DNA from 3 places in the Spirillospora sp. NPDC047279 genome. Region 2 is predicted to be linked to each of the others. Evidence: riboswitches for the same ligand, from Rfam matches in the RefSeq annotation. Region 2 holds a riboswitch; each other region holds the start of a gene.
The links. Region 2 has a riboswitch for thiamine pyrophosphate ahead of thiO (glycine oxidase ThiO). Riboswitches for the same ligand answer to the same signal wherever they lie in the genome.
Positions count from the first base shown of each region.

Region 1 (7,154 bases), on a different contig from region 2:
TGGTCGAGCGCCCGCGCGAGCTTGCCGTCCAGCCAGTCCGAGAGACCGGCGAACACCAGCAGCCCCAGCGCCCACCAGTCGGCCTCGATCAGGACCAGCCACAGGAAGAGCGGCACGCCCGCCAGCCGGGCGAAGCTCAGGATGTTGGGCACCGTCCAGATCCGGTCCGGCGGCCCGCCCGTCCCGGCGGCCGCGACCGCGCCACGCGGATCCCCGGCGCCCGGTTCCCTGTCGACCTCAGCGCTCACCGGCGGTCTGCTCCCTCCCTGCACCAATGATCCTGACCCTACCGGTAAGGATTTTGAAAGCCCCCGATAGCGTCCGGCTATGCGATGGACGCTGCACGGCGAGCGGGCCCTGTACGAGAGCCCCTGGATGGATGTACGGCTGGCCGACGTCGAGCTTCCCGACGGGCGCCGGTTCGACCACCACCTGCTGCGGGTGAGGCCCGCCGCCGGGGTGGTCGCGGTGGACGAGGCGGGCCGGGCGCTGCTGATCTGGCGGCACCGGTTCATCACCGACCAGTGGGGGTGGGAGATACCCGGCGGCCGGGTCGAGCTGGGCGAGGAGCCCGCCGAGGCGGCCGCGCGCGAGCTGGTCGAGGAGACCGGATGGCAGGCCGGGCCGATCCGGCACCTGCTCGACGTCCGCCCCTCGCCCGGCATCCATGATGGCGTTCATCACATCTTCCGCGCGGACGGGGCGGTGCGCGTCGGCGAGCCCACCGACGTCGAGGCCGAGCGGATCGAGTGGGTCCCGCTGTCGTCGGTCCGCGAACTGGCCGGGCAGGGGCATATCGGACAAGCTTCTACCATGGCGGCTCTGTTGTATCTCGCCGCCGGAGGCGCCGGATGACCGCCCCCGTTCCCCAAGCGGAACTCCATCTGCATATCGAGGGAACGCTCGAGCCCGAGCAGGCGTTCGCGTTCGCCGCGAGGAACGGGGTCGATCTGCCCTACGGCTCGGCGGACGAGCTGCGCGCGGCGTACGCGTGCCGATCGGCACCGTTCTGGCCGGACTCGGCCGCGCCCTGGAGGCGGCCCCGGCCCGGCACGGGATCACCACCCGGCTGATCATGTGTTTCCTGCGGGACGAGCCCGCGGAGTCGGCGCTGGAGACCTTCGAGAGCGCCCGGCCCTGGTTCGGAAGCCTGGTCATCGGCGTCGGGCTGGACTCGGCCGAGGCCGGGCACCCGCCGTCGAAGTTCCGCGAGGTGTACGACCGGGCCCGCGAGGCGGGGCTGCGACGCGTCGCGCACGCGGGCGAGGAGGGGCCGCCGGAGTACGTCTGGGAGGCGCTGGACGTGCTCGGCGCCGAACGGATCGACCACGGCGTCCGGAGCCTGGAGGACGGGCGGCTGGTGGAGCGGCTCGTCCGGGACCGGGTGCCGCTGACCGCCTGCCCGCTGTCGAACGTGCGGCTGCGCGTCGTCGACCGGCTCGCCGACCACCCGATGCCGCGCATGCCGGCGGCCGGGCTGCTGGTGACGGCCAACTCCGACGACCCGTCCTACTTCGGCGGGTACGCGGGCGACGTCTTCGACGCGCTGCGCGCCGAGGCCGGCCTGGGCGACGAGGACCTGCGGCGGCTGGCGGCCAACTCGTTCGAGGCCGCGTTCATCTCCGGCGAGGAGCGCCGCGCCTATCTCAAGGAAGTCGAGACGCACCGCTTCGGGTGACGTCCTCCACCGTCATCGGCAGGACGGCGGCCACGACGAAGCCGCGGCCGCCGGCCGATCCGGCGCGGACCGTCCCGCCGACGCTGCGGGCCCGCTCGGTCATGCCGACGATCCCGAACCCCGCCCCGGGCGGTCCCCCGGCCCCGCGGCCGTCGTCGGTCACGGTCAGCCGGAGCTCACCGCCGTCCCGCTCGACCCGGACCTCGACCGCGGTGGCCCCGGCGTGCTTGATGACGTTGGTCAGCGCCTCCTGCACGATCCGGTGCGCCACGATGCCGATCGCGGCCTCGGGCTCGCCGTCGCCGCCGTCGTCCAGCACGGCGTCGAGCCCCGCCGCGCGCGCGGCGGCGACCAGGTCGCCGAGGCCGTCGAGCCCGACGGCCGTCTGACCCGGGATCCCGGGCGTGTCGGTGGTGCGCAGCACCTGGAGCGTCGCGTGGACCTCGGCGCGCGCGTCCCGGCAGGTGGCGGCGATGCCGCGGAGCGTCCCGGCGAGCTCGTCGCGGTCGATGGGCCGGCCGCCCGCCACGTGGTGGGCCGCGGCGCCCGCCTGGACGCCGACGACGGTGATGGTGTGGGCGAGCAGGTCGTGCAGGTCGCGGGCGATGCGCAGGCGCTCCTCGGCGACGCGCCGGAGCGCCTCCTCCTCGCGGGTGCGCTCGGCCCGCTCCGCGCGCTCGGTGATGGCGGCGAGCCGGGCCTTGTAGACGCGCCAGCCCTGCACCGCGATGATCGCGGCGACGATGGCCTCCAGCGCGCCGATCTGCTCGATGCCGCTGCTGCCGCCCGCCCGCATCGCGAACGTGACCGCGCAGATGGCCAGCAGCACGACCCCGCACGTCACGGCCGCCCGGACGCGCCGTCCCATCAGGGCGTAGGTGAAGAGCGCCAGCATCGTGGCGGGCACCACCGCGTGGTGCTGGTAGCCGAGCACGTGGAACGGGAGCACGAGCACCAGGAAGGCCAGCAGCACGACGCCGGGCACGCGCCGCCGCCACACCAGGGGCACGTGCATCCCGATCAGCAGGGCCAGCCCGCCGGCGTCCAGGGTCCGTTCGTCGGGCCAGGCCAGCGTCACCGCCAGCGCCGCGCCCGCCAGGACGGCAGCGATCAGGCCGTCCACCGTCTCCGGCCGCATCCCGCGCACGCTCACCACGCCAATACCGTAGCCGACCCCTCCCTTGACCTCCGGCCGGGTGCCCGTCGCGGTGTGTCCCGAGGGTGCCGGCCGTCAGCCCGCCGCGGGGCCGAGCCAGGTGAGCGCGGCGGTGACCATCGCGGTCACGCCGGCGGTCACCGTCGGCTCGATGACCGGGGCGAACCCCGGCGAGTGGTTGGACGGGACGTCCTGCTCCACCCGGTCGTTCTTCAGCGCCGTCAGGAACGTCTCCGGGTCGCAGCCGCCGAAGAGCCAGTAGCAGATCGGCACCCCGGCCGAGGTGGCGAAGTGCCCGACGTCCTCGCTGCCCGTCGCCGGCCCGGGGTCGATGACGTGGTCGGCCCCGAAGCGGTCGCGGAACGCCGCCATCGTGCGCTCGGTGGCCGCGGGGTCGTTGGTCACCACGGGGAAGGTGTACTCCGTGCCGATCTCCGGGCCGCGCGGCGCGCCGGAGGCGGCCGCCTCGGCCTTGATGACGCGCTCCACCGCCGCCAGGACCTTGCCCCGCACGGCCTCGGTGAACGTCCGGATGTTGATCTTGAGTTCGGCCTCGTCCGGGATGATGTTGTCCTTGGTGCCCGCCTGGATCGCCCCCACCGTCACCACGGCGGTGTCGTTGCCCGAGACCTCGCGCGACACCACGGTCTGCAGGCGCATGACGGTCGCGGCCGCCATGACGACCGGGTCGATCGTGGTCTCCGGCCGCGAGCCGTGCCCGCCCCGCCCGTACATCCGCACGTCCAGGGCGTCCGTCGCGGCGAAGGCCGGCCCGGCGTGGGCGCCCAGCCAGCCCGCGGGGAACGGCCCGACGTGCTGGCCCAGCACGACGTCCGGCCGGCCGAACCGGTCGTAGAGCCCGTCGTCGACCATCGCGCGGGCACCGGCGCCGATCTCCTCGGCGGGCTGGAAGACCGCCAGCACCGTGCCCGACCAGGAGTCGCGCGCCCCGTTCAGCAGGTCGAGCGCGCCGAGCAGGCAGGTCACGTGCATGTCGTGCCCGCACGCGTGCATCACGCCGTCGGTCTCGCTCGCGTACGGCAGCCCGGTGCGCTCGGTGACCGGCAGCGCGTCGAAGTCGGCGCGCAGCAGCACCATCGGCCCGGCGCCGTTGCGCAGGGCCCCCACCACCCCGGTCCGGCCGACGCCGGTCGTCACCTCCAGCCCGAGCCCGGTGAGCCGTTCGGCGATCACCCCGGCGGTGCGGTGCTCGGCGAACGAGAGCTCCGGATGCGCGTGGAGATCCTTGTAGAGATCGGTCAGGGCGGGCCGGATCTCGTCCAGCCCGGCCACTGCGTCGGTCGACATTGATTACCCCCCGTGACGGCTGATACCCCGTCGCCGCGCACGCGAATACCGCGCCGGACGCGGTTGCGGCAACCGGGGTCCGCCGGGTTAACGTCGGGCACGACAGATCGCGGGGGCCCGGCGAACCGGGCTGAGATAGCGGCTGGGACGGCCGCTGACCGCTGGAACCTGACCGGGTAATGCCGGCGTAGGGAGAGATCGAGTCGTCATGAACGACACCGTGGTTTCACATTCCCGCAAGACCTACCTCCAGGGCTCGCGCCCCGACCTGCGGGTGCCGATGCGCGAGGTGCCGCTGACCAACGGGGACGCCGTGGTCCTGTACGACACCTCGGGGCCGTACACCGACCCCGCGTACGAGACCGACGTGCGGCGCGGGCTGCCCGCACTGCGCGCCGGGTGGATCGCCGAGCGGGGCGACACGGCCGAGTACGAGGGCCGTCCCGCGCGTCCCGAGGACGACGGCCGCAAGCCGGCCGACCCGCTGCGCGACCGGGCCGCGTTCGCCGCGCGCCGCCCGCGCAGGGCGTCCGGCGGGCCGGTCACCCAGCGCGCGTACGCGCTCCGGGGTGACATCACGCCGGAGATGGAGTACGTCGCGCTGCGCGAGGGCGTGACGCCGGAGTTCGTCCGCGCCGAGCTCGCGGCCGGGCACGCCGTGCTGCCCGCCAACGTCAACCACCCCGAGATCGAGCCGATGATCATCGGCCGGAACTTCCTGGTCAAGGTCAACGCCAACATCGGCAACTCGGCGGTGGCGTCCTCCATCGAGGACGAGGTGGAGAAGATGACCTGGGCGACCCGCTGGGGCGCCGACACGATCATGGATCTGTCGACCGGCCGCGACATCCACACCACCCGGGAGTGGATCCTGCGCAACTCCCCCGTCCCGGTAGGCACCGTCCCGCTCTACCAGGCGCTGGAGAAGGTCGGCGGCGACCCCGCCGCGCTCACGTTCGACGTCTTCCGCGACACCGTGATCGAGCAGGCCGAGCAGGGCGTCGACTACATGACGGTCCACGCGGGCGTGCTGCTGCCGTACGTGCCGCTCACCGCCCGCCGCAAGACCGGCATCGTCTCCCGGGGCGGCTCGATCATGGCGGCCTGGTGCCTGGCCCACCACCAGGAGAACTTCCTCTACACCCGGTTCCGCGAGCTGTGCGAGATCTTCGCCGCGTACGACATCACCTGGTCGCTGGGCGACGGCCTGCGCCCCGGGTCGATCCACGACGCCAACGACGAGGCGCAGTTCGCCGAGCTGCGCACGCAGGGCGAGCTGACCGCGATCGCCGCCGAGTACGGCAACCAGGTCATGAACGAGGGCCCGGGGCACGTCCCGATGCACAAGATCAAGGAGAACGTCGACCTCCAGCAGGACTGGTGCGGCGGGGCGCCCTTCTACACGCTCGGGCCGCTGACCACCGACATCGCGCCCGGCTACGACCACATCACCTCGGCCATCGGCGCCGCGATGATCGGCTGGTACGGCACCGCGATGCTCTGCTACGTCACGCCCAAGGAGCACCTGGGCCTGCCCGACCGCGACGACGTCAAGGCCGGCGTGATCGCGTACAAGATCGCCGCGCACGCCGCCGACCTCGCCAAGGGGCATCCGGGCGCCCAGGCGTGGGACGACGCGTTGTCGGACGCCCGGTTCGAGTTCCGCTGGGAGGACCAGTTCAACCTCTCCCTCGACCCGGACACCGCCCGCTCGTTCCACGACGAGACGCTGCCCGCGGCCCCGGCCAAGACCGCGCACTTCTGCTCGATGTGCGGTCCGCACTTCTGCTCGATGAAGATCACCCAGGACGTGCGCAGGTACGCGGACGAGAACGGCCTCACCGGCGCCGACGCGCTCGCCGCCGGAATGCGCGAGAAATCGGCCGAGTTCCAGGCCTCCGGCGGCACGGTCTACCTTCCCGTCGCGCCCGCCGACGGCTGACGGACTAAGTCCACGGCCTCGGGGTAACACAGCGCGCACCACGGAGGTGATCGATGGGCGTTCGAGATGGATGGGGCAGGTTCACCGGCCGGCGGCGGATCCGCCGCGTCGCCAGGGAGGTCTTCGACTGGCGGGAGCTGCGGCCGGGCCAGGGCGAGGCGATGGAGCACCTGCTCCGGGGGCGCGACGTCCTGGTGGTGATGCCGACCGGCAGCGGCAAGTCGGCGGCCTACCAGGTGCCGGCCCAGTTGCTGGACGGCCCGACGATCGTGATCTCTCCGCTGATCGCGCTGCAACGCGACCAGATGCTCGTGCTCGCCCGGCGGAACGCCGGCGGCGCGGTCGCCGTCAACTCGGCCCAGCCGGCCGGTTCCAGCGCGGACTCGCTGGAGCAGGTGCGGGCGGGCAAGGCCGAGTACGTCTTCCTCGCTCCCGAGCAACTGGCCAAACCCGAGGTCGTGGACCGGCTCCTGGCGGCGAGGCCGTCGCTGATCGCGGTCGACGAGGCGCACTGCGTCTCGGCCTGGGGCCACGACTTCCGGCCCGACTACCTCCAGCTGGGCCGGGTCATCGAACGGCTCGGCCACCCTCCGGTCATCGCGCTGACCGCCACCGCGTCGCCGCCGGTCCGCGAGGACATCGTCGCGGCGCTCGGGCTGCGCGACGTCCGGCAGGTCATCCGGGGGTTCGACCGGCCCAACATCTCGCTGAAGGTCCGCCGCTTCGCCGACGACGGGGCCAAGCGGCGGGCGCTCGCGCAGGACGCGGCCTCCCGCGAGGGGCTCGGCCTGGTGTACGTGGCGACGCGGCGTGACGCGGAGACCTACGCGGCGGAGCTCGCGGGCCTGGGGATGCGCGCGGAGGCCTATCACGCGGGCATGAAGGCGTCCGCCCGGGAACGGGTGCACGGGCTGTTCACCGGCGACGGGCTCGACGTCGTGGTCGCCACGTCCGCGTTCGGCATGGGGATCGACAAGCCCAACGTGCGGTACGTCCTGCACACCGCGCCCCCGGAGTCGCCGGACTCCTACTACCAGGAGATCGGGCGCGCCGGGCGTGACGGCGAGCCG
Region 1 covers NZ_JBEYUA010000022.1:77,042-84,195, reverse strand. The annotation lists gene ABZ810_RS40395 (CDP-alcohol phosphatidyltransferase family protein) at 1-161, opposite strand, end outside; gene ABZ810_RS40390 (NUDIX hydrolase) at 328-855, shown strand; partial or broken gene add (adenosine deaminase) at 852-1,678, shown strand; gene ABZ810_RS40380 (histidine kinase) at 1,647-2,834, opposite strand; gene ABZ810_RS40375 (amidohydrolase) at 2,910-4,142, opposite strand; TPP riboswitch at 4,242-4,355, shown strand; gene thiC (phosphomethylpyrimidine synthase ThiC) at 4,351-6,084, shown strand; gene ABZ810_RS40365 (ATP-dependent DNA helicase RecQ) at 6,138-7,154, shown strand, end outside.
Region 1: it holds a riboswitch for thiamine pyrophosphate, as region 2 does, so the genes downstream of both, thiC (phosphomethylpyrimidine synthase ThiC) here and thiO (glycine oxidase ThiO) in region 2, are expected to answer to the same signal.

Region 2 (7,154 bases):
GATCGGGCTGCAGTTCAACGCCTGGCGGCTCAAGCAGGCGATGAGCCAGCAGAAGGTCACGCAGGCCACGATCGACGGCGCGGCCCGCAACGTCCTCCGCACGATGTTCGCGTTCGGGGTCTTCGACCGCGCCGCGTACGCCAACGACCTCACCCGGATCGACCGGACCGCGAGCGAGACCGCCGCCCGGGAGATCGCCGAGGCCGGGATCACCCTGCTCAAGAACTCCGGCGGCGCGCTCCCGCTCCGGGCGCCGAAGTCGGTCGCGCTGATCGGCAAGAGCGCCGAGGAGGTGCCGAGCGGCTTCGGCTCGGCGCAGGTGCAGCCGTTCTCCGTCGTCTCGCCGCGGCAGGGCATCACCCGGCGCGCGGGCGCCGGCACCAAGGTCACCTACCACGACGGCGGCGACCGCGGCCGGGCCGCGCGGGCGGCCGGGGAGGCCGAGGTCGCGATCGTCTTCGCCGCCGACGGGCAGGGCGAGTTCTTCGACAAGTCGTGCCTGACGCTGACCTGCAGCGGGCTGTTCGCCCGCGACCACGACGCGCTGATCTCCGAGGTCGCCCGCGCCAACCCCAACACCATCGTGGTGCTGGAGACCGGCGGGCCGGTGACGGCGCCGTGGGCCGACCAGGTCAAGGGCATCGTCGAGGCCTGGTATCCCGGGCAGCAGGGCGGCAACGCGATCGCCCGGGTGCTGTTCGGCGACGTGGACCCCGGCGGGCGGCTCCCGGTGAGCTTCCCCGCCCGGGAGGCCGACGCGCCCACGGCGGCCAACCCGGCGCAGTTCCCCGGGCAGGACGGCACCGTGACGTTCTCCGAGGGCGTCTTCGTGGGCTACCGGCATTACGACGCCAGGGGCATCGCGCCGCGCTTCCCGTTCGGCCACGGCCTCTCGTACACCAGCTTCCGCTACAGCGACCTGGCGGTGAGCCCGAACGCGGTGCAGGTCACCGTGACCAACACCGGCTCGCGGGCCGGCCACGCCGTGCCGCAGCTCTACCTGGGGCTGCCCTCGGCGGGCGTGGACGTGCCGCAGCCGCCCCGCCAGCTGAAGGGGTTCCGCAAGGTCACGCTGGCGCCGGGGCAGAGCACCCGGGTCACCTTCCCGCTCACCGCGCGCTCGCTCGCCTACTGGAACGAGTCGGCGAACGGCTGGAAGGTCGCTCCGGGCTGTTACCGGGTCATGGTCGGGGCGTCGTCCCGCGACATCGCGCTGACCGGCGGATTCGGCCAGGGAGGAGCGTCCTGCTAGGCAAGATCCTGGATCCCCTGCCGTTCACCCTCCGCACACGGTACAAATAAGGCAATCCATGTCGACCCCGCCGACCCGGAGCCCCCAGTGCCGCACAAGTCCCTTAATGGGAGGACGCTTCCGCGTTCCTCCTCGCACGGCCGGCCACTGGGCCCGGACGATCCGCGCCAGGTAGGGCGCTACGAGCTGATAGGCCGCCTCGGCGAAGGCGGCCAGGGCGTGGTCTACCTCGGCCGCGCCGACGGCGCCGACGACCTGGTGACGGTCAAGCTGCTGCGCGGCGGCACCGCCGCCGGGCAGCGGGCGCGCGCCCGCTTCGTCAAGGAGGCCGACGCCGCGCTCCAGGTCGCGGGCCGGCACACCGCCCGCGTGCTGGACGCCGACGTCACCGGCGACCGCCCGTACATCGTCAGCGAGTTCGTCGAGGGCCCCTCGCTCCAGCACGTCATCGAGGAGGACGGCCCGCTGCACGACGGCCCCCTCCAGCGCATGGCCCTGCGCACCGCGAGCGCGCTGGCCTCGATCCACAAGGCGGGCGTGGTGCACCGCGACTTCAAGCCCGGCAACGTGCTGCTCGGGCCGGACGGCGCGAAGGTGATCGACTTCGGGGTGGCCCGGATGGCGGACGCCACGCCGATCACCACCGGGCCGGTCGGCACCCCGGCCTACATGGCGCCCGAGCAGATCGAGGACGAGCCGGTCGGCCCGCCCGCCGACGTCTTCGCGTGGGGCGCCACGATGGTCTTCGCCGCCACCGGCCGGCCGCCGTTCGGCACCGGCCCCAGCGCGGCCGTCATGCGCCGCGTCACCACCCGCAGGCCCGACCTGGGCGAGCTGGAGGGGCCGCTGCGCGACCTGGTCGCCCGCTGCCTGGACAAGAACCCGGCGGCGCGGCCCACCGCGCGCCAGATCATCCGGGCGCTGCGGGACGACGAGCCGCCGCGCCCCAAGGCCAGGCCGCGGCGCATCCCCGCCTATCGCTGGCGGATGATGGTGGCGCTGGCGGCCGTCATGGCGGCCGGATTCCTCATCGGCCTCCTCTGAGGACCGAGCCCGGGCTCACCAGTGCGGCGGGCGCTCCTCCAGCAGGCGGTCGTCGTCGCTGCCGCCGCCGCGCCACTCGCCCCATCCGGTGTCGGTGTCGTCCGACGTCTGGTCCGGCAGGATCTCCATCTCGTCGTCGGTCAGGTCGACCGGCCGGTCGTCGTCGGGTCCCATGCTCATGGATCCATTGTCGGGCATGCCCCGGCCTCCTTTGAGCGAACCCCGCCCTAAGGAACGGTGAACGGCGCCACCCCCGAGGGCGGCCCGAGCGCGGCCCGGACGCAGGTCAGTCGGGCGGTTGAGGCAGCCGGCGGGACAGCTCGGCCGCGGCGGCGCGCGGGTCGGCGGCCTCGGTGAGGGCGCGGACGACCACGATCCGGCGGGCTCCGGCGGCGAGCACCTCGTCGAGGTTGCCGTGGTCGATGCCGCCGATGGCGAACCAGGGGCGCCCCTCGCGCTGCGACGCCACGTACTCCAGCAGCTTGGGCCCGGGGGCCGCGCGGCCGGGCTTGGTCGGCGTCGGCCAGACGGGGCCCGCGCAGAAGTAGTCGACGCCGGGCTCCGCGGCGGCCGCCGCGGCCTGCTCGCCGGAGTGCGTGGACCGGCCGATCAGGATGTCCTCGCCGACGATGGCTCGGGCCGCCGGGACCGGCAGGTCGTCCTGGCCCAGGTGCAGGACGTCGGCGTGCACGGCGTGCGCGATGTCGGCGCGGTCGTTGACCGCCAGCAGGGCGCCGTGGCGGTCGCACGCGGCCCGGAAGGCCTCCAGGTGCTCGATCTCCTGGCGCGCCTCCAGCCCCTTCTGGCGGAGCTGGACGATGTCGACACCGCCGGCCAGGACGGCGTCGAGGAACTCCGGCAGGTCGCCCTGCCGCTCCCTGGCGTCCGTGCAGAGGTAGAGGCGCGCGCGGCCGAGCCGCGCCTGCAGGCTGACGGCGCGGTCGGTGAGCAGGTGCCTGGACACGTGGGGGCCGGTTCCTTTCTCAGGCGTGAACGTGAGCGTGAGTCACAGGTGCGCGGACATGCCCATGGACATGGGCGCGGGGCCACGCGGCGACATCCGCGTGACCCCGCAATCCTGTCACGTCAGGCTTCTTCCAGATCTGGGCGGTATGGGGTTGTGTGAGGCGGCCCGGGAGGGCGGCCGTCAGAACGCGAGCGCCTGCGCTCGCCTGCGCACCTCGGTGCCCCGGTTTTCGGCGAGCGCCTCGGCCGGCGTCCCCGGCAGCGTGTCGTCCGGCGTGAACAACCACCGCAGGGTCTCGACGTCGCCGAAGCCGGCGTCCGACAGCAGGGTGAGCGTGCCGGGCAGGCCCTTGATGACCTGGCCGTCCTTGATGAACGCGGCCGGCACCGCGGGCCGGCCCTCCCGGCGCACGGCCAGGAGCTTGCGTTCACTGAGGAGCTGCTTGGTGCGGTTGAGCCTGATGCCGAGGCGTTCGGTCGCCTCGTTGAGGGAGAGCCACTCCCCGACCAGGCCATCGGTGCGCGGGTCAAGATCGTTGTCGACAGTCGCGTGCATCTGCGTCACGTCACCCTGCCTACCACGCGCGCCGATCCGTCAAACCCTCAGGTTCGCACCGCCTGCCGCACGGGCACCTCGGGGTCGGCGAGGGCCGCCGGGTCGACCGGGGTGCCCGCGGTGATCACCCGGCGGGACTGCACCAGGTCACGGGGCCTGTCGACGGTCAGGACCGCGTCCAGCCGGTCGCCGGTGAGCCAGCAGACGGCCCACTTGTCCCCCGCCGGATCGCCCCGGTGGATCATGCGTTCGGCGACCGGGTGATGCCCCGCGTACTGCACCATCTTCCCGAACTGCTCGGACCAGAAGTAAGGAACGGCGTCGTAGGTCTCCTGGCGCCCGAGCAGGGACGCGGCGGCCACCTCGGGGGCGTTGAGCGCGGTGTCCCAGTGCTCGACGAGCAGCCGGCGCCCGTACCGCTCCGACCACCAGGCCGCGCAGTCGCCCACCGCGACGATGCCGGGCCGGCCGGTGCGCAGCGAGGAGTCGGTGACGACGCCGCGCTCGATCTCCAGCCCGGAGCCCTCCAGCCAGCCGATCTCGGGCCGGACGCCGACGCCCACGACGATCTCGTCGGCCTCGAGGTGGTCGCCGCCGGCCAGGGCCAGGCGGCCGTGCTCGATCGCGGCGACCTTGACGCCGGTGCGGAGCTCGATGCCCGCCTCGGCGTACCAGCGCGCGGTCAGGGCGCCCACCTCGGGCCCGATCGCGTTGGCCAGCGGCGTGTCCGCGGCCTCCACCACCGTGACGGCGCAGCCCTTCTTGGCGGCGGTGGTGGCGACCTCGGCGCCGATCCAACCCGCGCCGACGATGACGACGCGGGCGCCCTCGGTCAGCCCCTCGCGCAGCCGCCGCGCGTCGTCGACGGTGCGCAGCACATGTTGCGGGCCGTCTCCCGGCAGCGTGACGGGCGTCGCGCCGGTGGCGATCACCAGCCCGTCGAACGGCAGGTCGCCGGCCGTGGTGGAGAGCGTCCCGCCGCCGCCGTCGGCCGGGCTCAGCCCGGTCGCGCGCTCGCCGAGCAGCAGCTCGCAGCGCAGCCCGTCCCAGTCGGCGTCGACCGTGGTGTCGTCGCTGTCGCCGGCGAGCACCGCCTTCGACAGCGGCGGCCGGTCGTACGGTCTGTGCCGTTCGGCCGAGACGAGCGTGAGCCCGCCCTCGTACCCCTTGCTCCGAAGTGCCTCGACGGACCGCACGCCCGCCAGCCCGCCGCCCACGACGATGACCCTGTCCATGAAGGTGAACCTTAGTCGGGCCGTCCGCGGCAGAACTAGACGGGTGTCCAGACATATGCGCACATTCAGACGGACGTAGGGTGGAGGTGCACGAACGCGGGAGTCCGGTGCGACCGGGCTGAGAGGGCCCCTGATCGGGGGGCCGACCGCCACGACCTGATCCGGATCATGCCGGCGAAGGGAGCCCGGATGGACATTGTGATCATTGGCGCCGGCGTCATCGGCCTGGCCACCGCCTGGCGGGCCGCCGCCCGCGGGGCCGCCGTCACGCTGGTCGATCCCGAGCCGGCGAGCGGCGCCTCGTCCGTCGCCGCCGGGATGCTGACCCCGGTGAGCGAGCTCACCTACGGCGAGGAGCCGCTGCTGCGCCTCGGCCTGGCGTCCCGCGAGCGCTACGGCGCGTTCATCGCCGAGCTCGAGGAGCTGACCGGCCACGACACCGGCTACCGCGGCGACGGCATCCTGGAGGTCGCGTTCGACTCCGACGACCTCGGCTATCTCGACGACCTGCGCCGCTTCCAGGAGTCGCTGGGCATCCGCGTGGAGGCGCTCACCGGCCGCGAGTGCCGCAAGGCCGAACCGATGCTGGCGCCGGGCGTGCGCGGCGGCCTGCTGGCCCCCGAGGACGGTTCCGTCGACCCGCGCAGGCTCGCCCCCGCCCTGCTCGCCGCGGCCGGGAGGCTGGGCGTACGGCTCGTCCGGCGCCGCGCGGCCGCCGTGATCGTCGAGAACGACGCGGCGGCGGGGGTGCGGCTGGACGACGGCTCGGAGATCCGGGCCGCGAAGGTGCTGCTGGCCGCCGGTCCGTGGTCGGGCGACGTCGAGGGGCTGCCGCCCGGCGTCGTGCCGCCCGTCCGGCCGGTGAAGGGCCAGGTCATCCGGCTCCGCACGCGCGTTCCGTTCCTCCGGCGGGCCACCCGCGGGCTGGTCAGGGGATCGTCGGTCTACCTCGTGCCGCGCGCGGACGGGGAGATCGTGATCGGCGCCACCCAGGAGGAGCTGGGGTTCGACACCCGCGTCACCGCCGGAGGCGTGTGGGAGCTGCTCCGCGACGCGCGCGAGCTGCTGCCCGGCGTCACCGAGCTGGAGTTCACCGAGGTCTCGGCGGGCCTGCGGCCGGGGTCGCCGGACAACGCGCCGGTGATGGGCCCGACCGCGCTGCCGGGGTTCTTCCTCGGCACCGGGCACTTCCGCAACGGGATCCTGCTCGCCCCGGTCAGCGCCGACGTGCTGACCGAGGTGCTGCTGGACGGCACCGTGCCCGAGGTCGGAAGGCCGTTCGCGCCCGGCCGGTTCGACGCCGCCGGGGCGAACGGGCCGAAGACGAGAGTGGGGGGAGCCTCGTGAGGGTGTTCGTCAACGGCGAGGAACGCGACCTGCCCGACGGCACGAGCGTCGCGGCGGTGGTCGCCACCGTCACCACGGCCGCGTCCGGCGTGGCGGCGGCGCTCAACGACGAGGTCGTCCGGCGGTCCGAGTGGGACGCGACGACGGTACGCGAGGCGGATCGGCTCGAGGTGCTGACCGCCGTGCAGGGAGGTTGACGTGGAAGGGCGAGACACCGGGCGGCTGGCCGTCGGGGGCCGCGAGTACGACTCGCGGCTGATCATGGGCACCGGCGGCGCGCCGAGCATGCACGTGCTGCGCGAGGCGCTCGTCGCGTCCGGCACGCGGCTGACGACGGTCGCGATGCGCCGGGTCGACCCGGCGGCGCGCGGGTCGGTGCTGGACGTGCTGCGCGAGTGCGGCATCGAGGTGCTGCCCAACACCGCCGGCTGCTTCACGGCGGGCGAGGCCGTGCTGACCGCCAAGCTGGCACGCGAGGCCCTGGAGACCGATCTGGTCAAGCTGGAGGTCATCGCCGACGAGCACACGCTGCTGCCGGACCCGATCGAGCTGGTCGACGCCGCCGAGCAGCTCGTCGACGACGGCTTCACCGTCATGGCCTACACCAACGACGACCCGGTGCTGGCCCGGCGGCTGGAGCAGCTCGGCTGCGCCGCGGTGATGCCCCTCGGCTCGCCGATCGGCTCGGGCCTGGGCATCCGCAACCCGCACAACATCGAGCTGATCGTCGAACGCGCGAACGTGCCGATCATCC
Region 2 covers NZ_JBEYUA010000012.1:246,271-253,424, reverse strand. The annotation lists gene ABZ810_RS29740 (glycoside hydrolase family 3 C-terminal domain-containing protein) at 1-1,252, shown strand, start outside; gene ABZ810_RS29735 (serine/threonine-protein kinase) at 1,340-2,296, shown strand; gene ABZ810_RS29730 (hypothetical protein) at 2,312-2,476, opposite strand; gene thiE (thiamine phosphate synthase) at 2,583-3,260, opposite strand; gene ABZ810_RS29720 (Rv2175c family DNA-binding protein) at 3,444-3,818, opposite strand; gene ABZ810_RS29715 (FAD-dependent oxidoreductase) at 3,866-5,053, opposite strand; TPP riboswitch at 5,140-5,253, shown strand; gene thiO (glycine oxidase ThiO) at 5,243-6,400, shown strand; gene thiS (sulfur carrier protein ThiS) at 6,397-6,597, shown strand; gene ABZ810_RS29700 (thiazole synthase) at 6,599-7,154, shown strand, end outside.

Region 3 (7,154 bases), on a different contig from region 2:
CCAGATCGGCCTGGGCCAGCGCGGCGGCGTCGTTGACGCCGTCGCCGACCATCGCGACCGTGCGTCCCTCGGCCTGCAGGCGCTTGATCACGTCCACCTTGTCCTGGGGCAGGACGTCGGCGATGACCTCGTCGATCCCGACCTCGGCGGCCACCGTGCGGGCGACCGTCTCGTTGTCGCCGGTCAGCAGGACCGGGCGGAGCCCGAGCCCCTTGAGCTGCCCGATCGCCTCCGCGGAGGTCGGCTTGACCTGGTCGGCGACCGTGATGACGGCCCGTGCCGCGCCGTCCCAGCCCACCGCGACCGCGGTGTGGCCGAGCGCCCGCGCCTCGTTCATCGCCCGCTCCAGGTCGGCGGTCAGGTGCTGCGACCACTCGGCGAGGAGCTGCGGGCGGCCGACCAGGACGGCGTGCCCGTCCACCATGCCCTGGACGCCGAGGCCCTCGACGTTGGCGAAATCCTCGACCGTGCCCAGCGTGCCGGCGCGTTCGGCCGCGCCCTTGGCGATGGCCTGCGCGATCGGGTGCTCGGAGGCGTCCTCCAGGGCGCCGGCCAGGCGCAGCACCTCGCCGGCGTCCACGCCGTCGGCGGTGACGACGTCGACCAGGGCCATCTTGCCGCTGGTGACGGTGCCGGTCTTGTCGAGGACGACGGTGTCGATCGTCCGGGTGGACTCCAGGACCTCCGGGCCCTTGATCAGGATGCCCAGCTGGGCGCCACGGCCGGTGCCGACCATGAGCGCGGTCGGGGTGGCCAGGCCCAGGGCGCACGGGCAGGCGATGATCAGGACGGCGACCGCGGCGGTGAACGCGGCCGCGGCGCCCGCGCCGGTGCCCAGCCAGAAGCCCAGCGTGGCCGCGGAGAGCGCGATCACGATCGGGACGAAGATGCCGGAGACGGTGTCGGCGAGCCGCTGCACCTGGGCCTTGCCGGTCTGCGCCTCCTCCACCAGGCGGGCCATCTGGGCGAGCTGGGTGTCGGCGCCGATCCGGGTGGCCCGGACCAGCAGGCGCCCGCCGGCGTTGACGGTGGCGCCGACCACGGTGTCGCCGGGGCCCACCTCGACCGGAACGGACTCGCCGGTCAGCATCGAGGCGTCGACCGCGGAGGAGCCCTCCTCGACCACGCCGTCGGTGGCGATCTTCTCGCCGGGACGGACGACGAACGTGTCGCCGGCGGTCAGCAGGTCGACGGGGATGCGCTCCTCGCGCCCGTTCCGTACGACCGAGACCTCCTTGGCGCCCAGCTCCAGCAGCGCCTTGAGGGCGGCGCCGGCGCGGCGCTTGGACCGGGCCTCGAAGTAGCGCCCGGCGAGGATGAACGCGATCACGCCCGCGGCGGCCTCGAAGTAGATGTTCATCGAGCCGTCGGACCGGGTCATCGAGAACTCGAACCCGTGCCGCATGCCGGGCTCGCCCGCCGAGCCGAAGAACAACGCCCAGAGCGACCAGCCGAACGCGGCCAGCGTGCCGACCGAGACCAGGGTGTCCATCGTCGCGGTGCCGTGCCGGAGGTTGGTCCAGGCGGCCTTGTGGAACGGCCAGCCCGCGTACACCACCACGGGCGCGGCCAGCGTCAGCGACAACCACTGCCAGTTCTCGAACTGGAGCTTGGGGATCATCGCCATCGCGATGACCGGCACCGACAACACGACCGCGGTGATCAGGCGCTGGCGCAGCGGCAGCAGCTCGGCGTCGCCGCCGGAGCCGCCGTCCTCGGCGGCGCCTTCCTCCTGGGGCGGCGCAGGCAGCGCGGCGGAGTAGCCCGCCTTCTCCACGGACGCGATCAGCTCGTCCGGGGTCACGCCCTCGGTGAACTCGACCTTGGCCTTCTCGGTGGCGTAGTTGACCGACGCGGTCACGCCTTCGATCTTGTTGAGCCGCTTCTCGATGCGGGCCGCGCACGACGCGCAGGTCATTCCGCCGATCTCCAGCTCGATCCGCCCGGGCGTCGCACGGGAAGTCATCGCTCTCCTCCTTCGAACCTCTCGCGGCTCAGCCGTGGGTGTGGCCGTCGTCGTCGTGGCCGCCCTGCTCGGGGGCGGGCTCCTGGCTCGGTGCCGCCGGCACGGCGGCGCCACCCGCCACCGCGGTGAACTCGGCGGTGCGCACCGTGCCTCCGTGCTGGAAGTCCAGATAGAGACGGTACGCTCCGGCGCTCGGCACCTCGGCGTAGAACGTGATCTGCGGGCCGGGCCTGGTCTTGCCGTCGCCGGGCTCGCCGTCGGGGTGCACGTGCAGGTAGGCGAGGTCGCCGGAGCGCAGCGCCACCAGGTGCCCGTACGCCTCGAGGTACGGCTGGAGGTCGGTGACCGGGCGGCCGGCCTTGCTCACCGTCAGGGTGAGCTTGCTGGTCTTGCCCGGAACGAGCGTGCCGTCGAGCGTGACCTCGTAGTCGTCGACCTTGGCCGTCCGCACCGGCTCCGGCAGCGCCGCGGGCGTGTAGTCGCCCGGCGCGGTCAGGTCGGCGCCGAGGGTCAGCTGCTCCTTGGCCCCCGCGGGCTTCACGTCGGTGAAGAAACGGTAGGCGCCGGACTTCGGCACGTTCAGCCGTACGGACCAGACGCCGCCGCCCGCCTCGGTGGGGTGGAGGTGCTGGAAGCCGGACAGGTCGCGGCGCGCCAGGATGAAGTGGATCTTCTTGCCGTGCAGCGTCTCGTAGGCGCCGACCGGCTTGCCGTCCGGCCCGTTGACCGTGAAGCGGAAGTCGGTGGGCTCGCCCGGCGTGATCGTGGTGGTGCGCGGGACGAGCGTGTAGCCGTCCTGCGAGATCTGGAGGCCGCCGGGGATCGGGGGCGCCGCGGCCTTGGCCGTCCCGCCCTCCGTCCCGCCTTCGGCCCCGGTGCCGTGGGCGGAGTGCCCACCCTGCTCGCCGCCCTCGCCGCCGGTCTCCGCGGTGGCTCCGACGGGGCCGACGATCGAGCCGACCCCGGCGGCCCCTCCGAAGACGGCGGCCAGGCCCAGGGCGAACGCCCCCAGCTTGGTCGCGGTGTTCATCAGGTCCTCACGCCTTCAGTTCGTATCCGGCCTCGTCGACGGCGGCCGCGATCAGGGCCTCGTCCACGGGCTGCTCACTGGTGACGGTCAGCCGGCCGCTCTGGAGATCGACCTCGACGGAGCCGACGCCGGAGACCTGGCCGACCTCCTCCTTGACCGAGCCGACGCAGTGGCCGCAGGTCATCCCGACGACGGTGTAGGTGGTGGTGCTCATCGCGCTCATCTCCTCAGGCCCTTCGTCATTTCGTACCCCTGGGGGGTATTTCGTGGACTTCATGGTGCCACAACCCGACAGGGGTCGCAACCCCTACCCCCTAGGGGTTATTCCACGGTGCCGGTCGCCCGGCGGCCACCGGACGGTGACCCGCCGGCCGTCCGCCCCGTCCGCAGGGGGTGGAGGTCCGTCGGCAGGGGGTGGTTATCCACAACGTTGACTAGCCCTTCCGGACCAGGCGCGTGGCGGCTTTTGTGGGCATTCATTGAGGTATTGCCGGTCCCGATCTGCCCACACCGCAGGCGATCGCGAGTTTCTCACAGGGTTGTCCACAGGTATCCACAGGGCTGTGGACATCGGATGTCACGGATACTGTTGAGCATGCCCGAGCTACCTGAGGTGGAGGCGCTCGCCACCTTCCTGCGAGAGCGCGCGACCGGCCACGCGGTCGCCCGAGTCGATGTTCTCGCCATCTCCGCGCTCAAGACGTACGACCCGCCGATCACTTCGCTCGGCGGTCTGACCGTCACCGGTGTCGCCCGGCACGGCAAGTTCCTCGACTTCGACATCGACGGCCTGCACCTGGTCGTTCACCTGGCCAGGGCCGGATGGTTGCGCTGGCGGGACGAGGTGCCCACCAAACCGGTACGCCCGGGGGGTAAGAATCCGCTGGCCCTGCGGGTGCACCTCGACGACGGGTCCGGCTTCGACCTGACCGAGGCCGGCACCAAGAAGGGCCTGGCCGTCTACCTCGTGCGCGACCCCGCCGAGGTGCCCGGGGTGGCCTCGCTGGGGCCCGATCCGCTCGACGGGTCGTTCACCACCGAACGGCTGGCCGGGATCGTCCAGGGGCGGCGGACGCAGATCAAGGGCCTGCTCCGCGACCAGAAGGTGATCGCCGGCATCGGCAACGCCTACTCCGACGAGGTGCTGCACGTCGCCAGGATGTCGCCGTTCAAGATGGCCTCCTCGCTCACCGACGACGACATCGCGACCCTGCACGAGGCGATCGTGACCACCCTCAACGACGCGGTGGAGCGGTCGCGCGGGCTGGAGGCGCAGGACCTCAAGGGCGAGAAGAAGACCGGCCTGCGCGTGCACGGCCGGACGGGCCAGAAGTGCCCGATCTGCGGCGACACGATCCGCGAGGTGTCGTTCGCCGACTCGTCCCTGCAGTACTGCCCCACCTGCCAGACGGGCGGCAAGCCGCTCGCCGACCGCCGCATGTCCCGGCTCCTGAAGTGAGAAGACCCTGAAGGAAGGCCGCCGACATGAGAAGGCCCCGGTCGCGCGCCGACCGGGGCCTTCTCCAGCTGACCGAGTCCGAACGGGGTGGACTCGTCAGCGGTCTACCGGGGGACGCCGCCGAACAGAGGCGAGAGCTTCTGCCAGCGGCTCATCTCGCAGCCGTCGCCGCGGGTGAACTTCGCGTCCACGGGCTTACCCTGCCAGGTGCCCTTGACGGTGGCGACCTGGGGGCCACCGTAGATCTTCGTGCACATCTGGTCGGCGGGCGGGGCCTTGAACGGGTCCTGGGCCTTGGTCAGGGCCGCGCAGGCCTTCGCCGCGTCGGGATGATCGCCTCCCACGGGTTCGCAGTTGAGCGTCCAGTCCTTGGCCGCCGCCTGCTCTGAGGCCTTGACCTGCACGGTCAGGGCGTCCTTGGAGGCGGAGGGCGAGACGGACGTCGGTGCGGTCGTGTTGCCGGGGGAGCTGGAGGCCGGTTCCTCGCCGCAGGCGGCCAGTGACATGATCATGGCTATGCCGGGCGTCATGTAAAGGAGCGTCCGATACCGCATGCGTGATTCGACGCGGGAGGGTTCCGCGCGGTTCCATGGAGGAGTGATGATTTTCGGGGACGACGTCCCGGCCGTGGACGCGGCCGAGGTTCCGGAGGGCGCCTACCTTCTCGACGTCCGTGAGCAACATGAGTGGGACGCCGGGCACGCGCCCGGGGCCGCGCACATCTCGATGGCCGAGCTGAGCGATCGTGCCGGGGAGATCCCGCGCGATCAGGACGTCTACGTGATCTGCCGGTCCGGCGCCCGGTCGGCGCAGGTGACGGTCGCGCTCAACCAGGCCGGATGGCTGGCCAAGAACGTCGACGGGGGCATGAAGCGCTGGGCCGAGGCCGGACGGCCGATGGAGGGCGACGCGGCGGGGCCGCCCTACGTGGCCTGACACGATCCGGCGGGGACGATGTACGATTCGTCCCGTTCACAGCCTCACCCCACCGCGGGAGCTCGGGCCGACCGGGCTGAGAGGGCGACTGGTCGTCCACGGACGGCAAGGGCGTCGCCGACCGCATGAACCTGTCCGGGTAATGCCGGCGTAGGGAGCGTGCTCGATGACGTCCAGCCTGCGTGAACGCCCTCGTGACGAGGTGCCGTACACCCTCGACGAACCGGCGCCCAAGGTCCTCAGCTTCTGGGACCAGGGCGCCTTCTGGGCCAACCTCGGGGTCAGCCTGTTCGCCTTCTCCGGCGCGTACACCGTGCTCGCGCCGGACGCGAACGGCGTGCCGACCCTGTCGATCGTGGCCGGCATCGTCGCCATGGCCGTCGGCACCGCCATCGGCGGGCTGATGCTGGGCCTGTCGGCGGCGCCCGGCGCGATCACCGGGAAGCCCGCGATGGTGCTGCTGCGCGGGCTGTTCGGCGCGCGCCTGTCGTACGTGCCGACCGTGCTCAACATCGCCCAGCTCATCGGCTGGGGCACGTTCGAGCTGATCGTGATCGCGGACGCGGCGCGGGCGCTCTGGGACGGCGTGCCGCGCTGGGGGTACGTGATCGCGGCGGGCGTGCTCACCACGGTCCTGACCATCTGGCCGCTGGGCTCGGTCCGGATGTTGCGCAGGTACGTGACGGTCGCGGTGATGATCGCGCTCGTCTACTTCTACGTCCAGCTGCTGCGCGAGCCGCTGCCCGACCTCACCGAGGGCTCGTGGGGCGGGTTCTGGATCGGCGCCGACGCGGCGCTCGCCGTGTCGATCTCCTGGGTGCCGGTGGCCGCCGACTACACGCGGCACGCCCGCAGTGCCCGCAGCGCGTTCGGCGCCGCGGCGGTCGGCTACTCGGCCACCCAGATCATCGCCTACGTCCTCGGCCTGCTGGCCCTGGCGCTGGTCGCGGGCGACTCCACCAAGATCTTCGACCCGTTCCTGGGCGTGACACTGGGCACGCTCTTCTTCGCCGTGTTCGTGCTGCGCGAGGCCGACCAGTCGTTCGCCAACGTCTACTCCACCGCCGTCTCCATCCAGAACCTGGTGCCGCGCGCCGACCGCCGGGTCCTGACCGTCGCGCTCGGCGCGCTGATCACCGGGCTGGCGCTGATCCTCGACATCGGCGACTACGCGAGCTTCCTGTCACTGATCGGCTCGGTCTTCGTGCCCATGCTGGGCGTGCTCGCCGCGGACTTCTTCCTGGGGCGGGGACGGCTTTCACGGGCGAAGCCCACCACGCCGGACGGGGGGCGTGGGGGGTCGTCCCCCCTCGGGCAGAGCGGCCGGCGGGGCGACTGGAACACCTCGGTCACGGCACCGTCCCGCTGGGGCATGATCGCCGCCTGGGCGGTGGGCTTCGTCACGTACCAGCTGATCAACCCCGGCACGGTGAGCTGGTGGGCCGGCTTCTGGCAGGACGTCCAGGAGGCGATCGGGTTCACCGCGCAGAGCTGGATGAGCGCCTCGCTGCTGTCGTTCCTGGTGGCCGGAATCGCGACGCTGCTGGTCGGCCGGGTCGCCGGGCTCGGCGGCGGCGGGGGCGGCGGCCGGAACGACGGCAAGATCGACTCTGCCGCCGCGTGAACGGCCGGTGAACGATCCCGACGGCGAAGGTTTGCGGGAGAACGCGGTCGCCGGTGGAAACGTTTCGGCACTGGATGCCCGGCGGCACCGCAAGATCCGGTGGCACGATACACACGTGCAGCTTTCGGTTCACGACCCG
Region 3 covers NZ_JBEYUA010000010.1:284,453-291,606, forward strand. The annotation lists gene ABZ810_RS26560 (heavy metal translocating P-type ATPase) at 1-1,966, opposite strand, end outside; gene ABZ810_RS26565 (hypothetical protein) at 1,995-2,996, opposite strand; gene ABZ810_RS26570 (heavy-metal-associated domain-containing protein) at 3,004-3,210, opposite strand; gene ABZ810_RS26575 (DNA-formamidopyrimidine glycosylase family protein) at 3,592-4,455, shown strand; gene ABZ810_RS26580 (SSI family serine proteinase inhibitor) at 4,560-4,985, opposite strand; gene ABZ810_RS26585 (rhodanese-like domain-containing protein) at 5,059-5,391, shown strand; TPP riboswitch at 5,436-5,566, shown strand; gene ABZ810_RS26590 (cytosine permease) at 5,558-7,015, shown strand; gene ABZ810_RS26595 (PAS domain S-box protein) at 7,131-7,154, shown strand, end outside.
Region 3: it holds a riboswitch for thiamine pyrophosphate, as region 2 does, so the genes downstream of both, ABZ810_RS26590 (cytosine permease) here and thiO (glycine oxidase ThiO) in region 2, are expected to answer to the same signal.